Regions from separate parts of the Methylobacterium sp. 22177 genome, predicted to be linked through region 2. Evidence: riboswitches for the same ligand, from Rfam matches in the RefSeq annotation. Region 2 holds a riboswitch; the other holds the start of a gene.

Region 1 (4,405 bases), on a different contig from region 2:
CGCGCGGGTCTGCGCCGGGCTTCCGTCCAGATGCGGCGTCGGGGGATCGGGCACCGGGCCCGCGCGTTGGGCCGGCACCCCCACGGGTTGAGCGGCGCGCCAAGGCCCTCGCCCCGACAAGCTCCGCGACAGGATCCCCATGCGCCTCGATCGCCGCCGCCTGCTCGGAACGGGTCTCGCGGCCCTCGCCGCCCCCGCGGCGCGCGCCGCGGCGCCGTCGCCCCCGACGAGCCGGCCGGTGGGGACGCTGGAGCTCGCCGTCGCGGCGGACGCGCCCTCGACCCCCACGGGGCTCGCCATCGCCCGGGGCAGCCGGATCTTCGTGATGATGCCGCGCTTCACCGGCGCCGAGCCGATCACCCTCGGCGAGGTGCTGCCCGACGGGTCGGTGAAGCCCTACCCGGACGCGGCGACCAACCGCCCGGATCCGGGGGCGCCGCAGGCGTCGCTGTTCCACGTCCCCAACGGCGTCTTCGACCGCCACGACACCCTCTGGGTGCTCGATGCCGGTCTGCCGGAGGGCAAGGGCCGGCCGGTGCCGGGCGGCGCGAAGATCCTGGCGATCGATATCGGCCGGAACAGCATCCGCCGGACGATCCCCCTCGACGCGGGCGTGGTTCCGGATTCCTCCCTGAACGACCTGCGGGTCGACGTGCGCGACGGCCGCGCGCTGGCCTACGTCACCGACCAGGGCCAGACCGGCGCGGGCGCGATCCTGGCGGTCGACCTCGACAGCGGGCGGGTGGTGCGGCGCCTCGCGGACCATGCCAGCACGCGATCCGAGGAGGGCCTGGTCAAGTTCGTGGAGCGCCGCCCCGTGATGGAGCGGAAGGGCGACGCGCCCGAGAAGAGCCCGAAGGGCGGCGCCAACGGCATCGCGATCAGCCCGGACGGCGGCCGCCTCTACTACGCGCCGCTGATGAGCCGGCGGCTCTACGCGGTCGAGACCGCGGCCCTGCGCGACCCGGACGTCCCGGACGCGGCCGTGGCCGCCGCGGTCCGGGATCTCGGCGAGAAGGGCATGACCGGGGGACTGACGACCGATTCCGAGGACCGGGTCTATCTCAGCCTGCAGGAGCACAACGCGGTCGGCCGGCGCCTGCCGGACGGCACCGTGGAGGTGCTGGCCGCCGACGACCGGCTGGTCTGGGCCGACACCTTCTGGATTACCCCGGACCGTTGGCTCTATATCTCGGCGGCCCAGGTCAACCGGCGGCCGGAATTCAACCGCGGCCGGGACCTGCAGCAGCCGCCCTACGCGATCCTGCGCATGCGCATCGACGCGGACCCAGTCCTGTAGCGGATCATGACGGACCTCTCGCACGACCCGGACTTCTTCGCCCTGCTCACCGGCAGCTACGCGCGGCGACTCGGCGAGTCCCTGGTGCCGGCGGGAGCCGACGCGGACTGGCTCTACGCGGAGGCCCCCTTCGCGGTGCTCGCCCATGACGGCGGCGCGGATCCGCGCTTCGTCTACGCCAACCGGACCGCGCAGGCCTGCTTCGGCTACGCGTGGGACGAACTCGTCGGCCTGCCCTCGCGGCTCTCGGCCGAGGCTCCCGAGCGGGCCGAGCGGCAGCGGCTCCTCGACGCGGTCACCCGGGACGGCTTCAGCCGCGGCTATCGCGGCCTGCGGATCGCCAAGGACGGACGGCGCTTCTGGATCGACCAGGCGGTGGTCTGGCAGCTCGACCGCGACGGCGCGACGGTGGGCCAGGCCGCGACCTTCGCGCAGTGGCGCGACGCGTGAGGGCCGGGCCGCGCCGGGGCCCGTGAGCCCCGCGGCGGCCCATGCCCGCCGTTGCGGGTCGCCGTCCGGTCAGCCGTCCTCCTCGATGCTCACCTGGGCGATCTGCACGGCGCCGCCGTTCCAGTGGGCCGCCACGACGTGGCCCAGCGCGACCGCGAGGACGCAGAGCACCACCGAGGCGCACACGTTCACCATGGCGCGGACCACCGCGCCGTTCCGCATGAGGTCGAGGGTCTGGAGGCTGAACGACGAGAAGGTCGTGTAGCCGCCGCAGAGCCCGATCATCACGAACAGGCGCACGTTCTCGGAGACCGGGAATCGCCCCTGCGCCAGGGTCAGCGTGCCGAACAGGCCGATGATGAACGAGCCGGTCACGTTGATGAGGATCGTGCCCCAGGGCAGGTCGCGGCTGATGGGCAGCGCCAGCACCGAGACGACGTAGCGGGCCAGCGTGCCGAGGGCTCCGCCGATCATGACCAGGATGCAGGTGGTGAAGGACATGCGCGCTCCAGTTCGTCGGGCGGGCATGAGAAACCCGCCGTCGCGGCGGGTGCTTGCAAGACGCACTCCCACCGCCGGTTTCGCGGTAGGAGTCATCAGCCCTGACGGGCGGTTTCGGGGAACTCCATCCCCATCGGGACGGGCCATAGCGCCTGCCCGGGCCGAGCGCAACGGCAGGCCGCGGGCGGCCGCTCAGTGCCGGTCCCTCAGGCGCGCCCCTCCTGCACGGCGTGGCAGGCGACGCCGTCGAGGAGCGCCGGCACCTCGGTCCGGCAGCGGTCGTTGGCCAGCGGGCAGCGCGGGTGGAAGGTGCACCCGGGCGGCGGGTCGATCGGGTTCGGGATCTCGCCCGAGACCGGCACCCGGGCGCGGCCGACATGGGCGAGGTCGGGCACCGCGTCGAGGAGCATCCGCGTGTAGGGGTGGCGGGGCGTCGCGAACAGGTCCTTGGCGGACGCGACTTCCACGAGGCGGCCGAGATACATCACCCCCACCCGGGTCGCCATGTGGCGGACCACGGCGAGGTTGTGGGAGATGAACAGGTAGGTCAGCCCGAGCCGGTCCTGCAGGTCGCGCATCAGGTTGAGGATCTGCGCCTGGACCGAGACGTCGAGCGCGGAGGTCGGCTCGTCGCCCACCAGGAACTCGGCCTGGCTCGCCAGCGCCCGGGCGATCGCCACCCGCTGGCGCTGGCCGCCGGAGAATTCGTGCGGGTATTTCCGCGCGTCGTCGGCGTGGAGCCCGACGAGGCCCAACAGTTCGCTCACCCGGGCGCGGATCGCCCCCTCGCCGTGGATCAGGTTGAAGGCCCGGATCGGCTCGGCGATGATCTTCCCCACCCGCCAGCGCGGGTTCATGGACGCGTAGGGGTCCTGGAAGATCATCTGGATGCGCGCGCGCAGGCGCCGCCGGGCCGCGGCCTGGCGCGGGTCGGTCATCGAGACGCCAGTGATCGTCACCTCGCCCGCACTCGGCGGCAGCAGGCCGACCACCATGCGGGCCACCGTCGACTTGCCGGAACCGGATTCGCCGACGATCGCGAAGGTCTCGCCCTTCTCGATCGCGAAGCCGACGCGGTCGACCGCCGTGAGGAATTTCCGGGGCTCGCGCTCGATCACCCGGTTGAGCCAGGGCTTCGAGACGTCGAACCGGCGGCGCAGGTCGGTGACTTCGACGTAGGCGCTCACGCCGCTTGCTCCGCTGCATCGTACAGGTGACAGGCCACCCGGCTCGCGTCGACCGGGATCGGCTCCGGCCGCTCGACCCGGCAGCGGGCAAAGACCTTCGGGCAGCGCGGATTGAAGGCGCAGCCCTTCGGGATGGCGGTGAGCCGCGGCATCGAGCCGGGGATCTGGCTCAGCCGGTCGGCCTCCTGCGACAGGGTCGGGATCGCCCCCATCAGGCCGACCGCGTAGGGGTGGTGGGGCTTGGCGATCACCGAGGCGACGGGGCCGATCTCGGCGACGCGCCCGGCATACATCACCGCCACCCGGTCGGCGGCCTCGGCGATCACGCCCATGTCGTGGGTCACCAGCATCACGGCGGTGCCGTGCTCGCGGCAGAGGCGCTTCAGGAGCGTGATGATCTGGGCCTGGACCGAGACGTCCAGAGCCGTGGTCGGCTCGTCGGCGATGATCAGCTCCGGCTCGGCCGCGAGCGCGAGGGCGATCACCACCCGCTGGCGCATGCCGCCGGAGAATTCGTGCGGGTAGCCGTCGATGCGCCGCTCGGGCGCCGGGATGCCGACCTCGGCCAGGAGGTCGATGGCGCGGGTGCGGGCGGCCTTGGCGGACAGGTCCGTGTGGGTGCGCAGGGTCTCGACGATCTGGTCGCCCACCCGGAACAGCGGGTCGAGCGAGGTCAGCGGATCCTGGAAGATCATGCCGATGCGCCGGCCCCGCACGCGCCGCATCGCCTCCGGGGAGAGGTTGTCGATGCGCTCGCCGCGCAGGCGGATCTCGCCGCCGGCGATCCGGCCGGGCCGGTCGATGAGCCCGATCACCGCCGAGCCGGTCACCGACTTGCCGGCCCCGGATTCGCCGACGACGCCCAGGATCTCGCCGCGGCCGATGTCGAACGAGACCCGGTCGATGGCGGTGAGCGGCCCGCGGCGGGTGTCGAAGGCGACCGTCAGGTCGCGCACGGAGAGGACGG
Region 2 (4,405 bases):
CCGGGGGCCGGGCGGTCGCCGGTTGTGACGCCGGGGGCGGCCTCGTCGGTCTCCTCGCGCAGCCGGCTCGCGCCGAGGGAGAGCATCAGAACGACCGGCCCGAGCATCAGCACCCGGACGAGCTTCACCAGGGTTCCGACCTGGACGCTGAGCGCCGCGACCGGCGCGGTGGCGGCGAGGACCTGCGGCACGGCGTAGACGGTGAGGCCGGCGAGCACGCCGTACTGCATCGGCGACAGGCCGAGCAGCGGCACCAGCAGCGGCAGGCCGAGCACCACCAGCACGCCCAGCACCGCGGTGAAGGCGATGGAGGCGGCGACGTCCTCGCCGTCGGCGCCGATCACCGGGGCGGTGGCGGCGATCGCCGAGTTGCCGCAGATCGAGTTGCCGCAGGCGACGAGGATCGCCATGCGCGAATGCAGTCCGAGCGCCCGGCCGATGCCGTAGCTCGACAGGATCGCGACCACGACGACGCCCGCGATGCCGAAGAGCAGGCCCGGGCCGGCGGCGAGGATCGTCGCGAGGCTGAGCGACGCGCCTAGCATTACGACCGCGATCTCCAGCACGGTCTTGGCCCCGAAGGCGATGCCGGGAAAGAAACGCTGCGACGGGGTCCAGGCGGTGCGGATCGCGCTCCCGAGGAGGATCGCCAGCACCAGGGCTTCGAGCCAAGCGCGACCGAACAGGTGCGTCTCGACGGCTTCGAAGCCGACCGCTGCGGCGGTAACTGCCACGCAGAGGCCCAGTCCTGGAAGGATGGCTCTCGTGCCGGCCAGGGCACGCATCGATCGAGGGTGGGAGACAAGTCTGGGGGCGGACATGGGTGGCTCCGATGTGATGCCGGAGAATCCCACTTCCCTTTCATTCACTCCAACGGAATGATTAGATAATTCCAATCACTTAATTAGATCAAATGGGGATCCCCTCGAAGCGTGAGGCGACCCATTCTTGGGGGCCTACAGGCGGATTCAACCGTCGATCCAGCGGGCCTCGATCGTCGTGTCCGCAGCAAACTCATAGATCCTGACGGAGCCCGTCGCGAGTTCGAGTTGCTCGACCTCCGCCGGGCTGAGGTCGTCGAGCGCCATAACGAGCGCCCGCAGGCAATTACCGTGGGCGACGACGAGCACGTCCCCGCCCATGACCGCCGGTAGGATGGATCGGAGGTAGCATGGCACGATGCGGGCGACGGTATCGCGCAGGCTCTCACCGTTCGGCGGCGCCTCGGCGTAGGAGCGCCGCCAGGTCTCGATCCGCTCCGCCCCCCAGCGCGCATCGGCGGCGGTCTTGTCGAGCCCGCTGAGGTCGCCGTAGTCTCGCTCGTCGAGCGCGGCGAAGCGTTGAGGGATTAATCCGGGTTGCCCGAGCGTATCGAGGATAAGCCGGCCGCTCACGACGGCCCGCGTCAGCGTCGAGGTGAAGGCATCGGAAAAGCGCCAGCTGCGCTCGGCCAAACGCCGCCCGGCTGCCACGGCTTCTATCCGACCCTGCTCGGTCAAGGGCGAGTCCAGCAATCCCGTGAACAGACCGGATCGGTTGGCTACGCTCTGGCCATGCCGGACCAGCACGAGACGTCGCGTGATTGGGGCTTTGCGATCGTGAATCACTCTGTCTCCCAAGGCAACGCACTTTCGCGTCGGTCGCATCGCCTCTGATGAAAACGGCATCCGGCTTTAACGAACTTCGACCCTGAGATGGGTTGGACCGTCCATCCGGAGACGGCGATTCATCCTAGGTCCGCTTTAGAACGTCTTGCGACCGAAAGCAGCCAAGCTGCGTCCCACCCACCCCAGTCATCCCGATCGCCTAACGGCGAGGCCGAAGCTGGCCGAAAGCCGCTTGTCCGTTTGAGCAGAGGCAGGGGGAAAGCGGCCGCTCGTGCGGACTGGATGAGCAGTGTTGGATGCTGGGATTTCGAACCGCGACCGAAAGTCATTGACCCTTCGCATCGCCCGCTGTTAAAGGGCTAGCGTGTGATGGGAATGGAGCTTCCCGACAACCGCCCGTGAGGGCTGATGGCTCCTGCTGCGAGGGCACCGCGTGCCCGCTCGCGGCGGGAGCGTTTCCGACGCAACCCGCCGCAAGGCGGGTTTTTTGTTGCCCTCGCTCGATGTGACGAGAGGCGACCTGTGAACTTCTTGATCGTATTCCTGGGTGCGGGTGTCGGCGGAGCCATCCGCCACGGAATCAACCTCGCCACGTCGCGCCTCTTGCCCGGCGTCACGTTCCCCGTCGCCACGCTGTTCATCAACGTCCTTGGCTCGTTCCTGATGGGCATCATCGCCGAGAGCTTCGTGCTCCGCGGCTCCGGCGGGCATCCCCTGCGCCTGCTGCTGACCACCGGGGTGCTCGGCGGCTTCACGACCTTTTCGACCTTCTCGCTCGACGCGATCACGCTTTACGAGCGGGGCCAGACCGGGGCGGCCTTCGCCTACGTCCTCGCTTCCGTGATCGCGGCACTGCTCGGCCTCCTGGCGGCCCTGGCGCTGGTGCGCGGCCTCCTGGGCATGGGGCCGACGTGAGCCCGGCCGGTACGCCGGCAACACCCCGTCCGCCGCCTCCGGCGAGGCGTGGACAATCCGGCAAGGGAGGCCGCGATGACCAATCGACCCGAGAGCAACGACCCAGACCCCGAACTGAGCGACGTCGACGCGCTGCGGCGCGCCGAGCGGGAGCGCAAGCGATCGAGCGCACGCGTGCGTCACGGCAGCACCGCCCTGATCGTGTTCGCGGTCGCCGTCCTGCTGATCCTGGCGCTCGCCTCCGTCTGGATCGTCACCCAACCCTGAACCGGCCCAGAAGGAGTTTTTAACGTGAAGCTTGAAGCCATCGCAGTCGGCGATCCGACCTTCCACGAGGTCAACGTACTGGTCGAGGTGCCGGTCGGCGGAGAGCCGGTCAAATACGAGCTCGACAAAGCCGCCGGCGCGCTCGTGGTCGACCGATTCCTGCACACGCCGATGCGCTACCCGGGCAATTACGGCTTCATTCCGAACACCCTTTCGGAGGACGGCGATCCCTGCGACGTGCTGGTGGCTAACACCCGCGGGGTTCTGCCCGGTGCGGTATTGCGGGTCCGGCCCGTCGGCGTGCTGCTGATGGAAGACGAGCACGGTCCGGATGAGAAGATCGTCGCGGTCCCGGCGCAACGCCTGACGCGCCGCTACGACGCCATCCACGAGCATACCGACCTGCCGGAAATTACCCGCAGCCAGATCCACCACTTCTTTGAGCACTACAAGGACTTGGAGCCCGGCAAGTGGGTCCGAATCACCGGCTGGGACACGGCGGCCGCGGCGCGGGCGATGATCGCGGCGGCCGTGGAACGCCACCGGGCGGCCGGCCCCGAGCCGATAACGCCGTGAGGGGCCTGCTGCAGTCCTGGCAGGCCTGGGCCCTGCTCTCGGCCGGCTTCGCGGCGCTGACGGCGATCTTCGCCAAGGTCGGCATCGAGGCGGTGGGCTCGGACTTCGCCACCTTCGTCCGTACCGCCGTGATCCTGCTCGTCCTCGGCGGCATCTTGATTGCGACCGGCCAGTGGGAGCCGCTCTCGTCGGTCTCCCGCCGGACCTACCTGTTCCTAGTCCTGTCCGGCTTGGCCACCGGGGGCTCCTGGCTGTGCTACTTCCGGGCGCTCAAGCTAGGCGATGCGGCGCGGGTCGCACCCATCGACAAGCTCAGCGTCGTGCTCGTCGCCGTGTTCGGGGTCGTGTTCCTGGGGGAGCGGCTGTCCGGACCCAATTGGCTCGGCGTCGGCCTGATCGCAGCCGGCGCGATCCTCGTCGCTTTCCGGGGGTGAGCGCATGGGCGACGTCTCCTGGTTCGGCGTGGTCATCACCTTCCAGGTCACCTTCACCGAACTGTTCATCGCGGCCACGGTCCTGATCGCGGGAGCCTACCGCTTCGGTTGGCGGAGCCTCCTATTGGGCGGCGTCCTCGGCGGAACCGCCGTCGCCGTGCTGGCTTGGGTGTTACAGGCTGCGGCCTACCGGTTCGCGCTGCATCTCCTCGACGCCATCGCCGCCGCGCTGCTGCTGGCGTTCGGGATCTACCTGCTCTGGGAGTTCCTCCAGGGTCTTAGTCAGTGGGACGGGACCAGCCCGAAACCGCCTGTATTCTCCGGCAACTGGCCGCGTCCACTCAACTTGGCCGGCATCGGCGTCGGGTTCTGGGCGCTGGTCACGGAAGGGCTGGAAGTCCTGGTCGTCTGGCTTGGCGTCGCACTGCGTGAGGGGGCCGCGACCGCGACGCTCGGGGTCGCGCTCGGCGTCGCGATCATCGGCGCGTTGGCGGCGACGTTGGGCCGAACGGGGGTTTTCCGAAGCGTACCGCCATTCCTTTTGGATGGCGCCGCTGCCTTCATGGTCGTCGCCTACGGCTCCTATTTCCTCGCGTCGGCGCTCAC

Evidence for each region. Region 2 has a riboswitch for fluoride ahead of crcB (fluoride efflux transporter CrcB). Riboswitches for the same ligand answer to the same signal wherever they lie in the genome.
Region 1: another riboswitch for fluoride. It lies ahead of crcB (fluoride efflux transporter CrcB); the one in region 2 lies ahead of crcB (fluoride efflux transporter CrcB).

What each region holds. Positions count from the first base shown of each region.
Region 1 is NZ_JBQEPK010000010.1:17,820-22,224, reverse strand. It holds gene ACTJK8_RS11885 (SMP-30/gluconolactonase/LRE family protein) at 140-1,300, shown strand; gene ACTJK8_RS11880 (MEKHLA domain-containing protein) at 1,307-1,750, shown strand; gene crcB (fluoride efflux transporter CrcB) at 1,820-2,251, opposite strand; fluoride riboswitch at 2,331-2,392, opposite strand; gene ACTJK8_RS11870 (ABC transporter ATP-binding protein) at 2,458-3,438, opposite strand; gene ACTJK8_RS11865 (ABC transporter ATP-binding protein) at 3,435-4,405, opposite strand, start outside.
Region 2 is NZ_JBQEPK010000001.1:2,156-6,560, reverse strand. It holds gene ACTJK8_RS00040 (YeiH family protein) at 1-785, opposite strand, end outside; gene ACTJK8_RS00035 (2,3-bisphosphoglycerate-dependent phosphoglycerate mutase) at 969-1,583, opposite strand; fluoride riboswitch at 1,970-2,032, shown strand; gene crcB (fluoride efflux transporter CrcB) at 2,130-2,522, shown strand; gene ACTJK8_RS00025 (hypothetical protein) at 2,598-2,789, shown strand; gene ppa (inorganic diphosphatase) at 2,814-3,365, shown strand; gene ACTJK8_RS00015 (EamA family transporter) at 3,362-3,799, shown strand; gene ACTJK8_RS00010 (hypothetical protein) at 3,804-4,405, shown strand, end outside.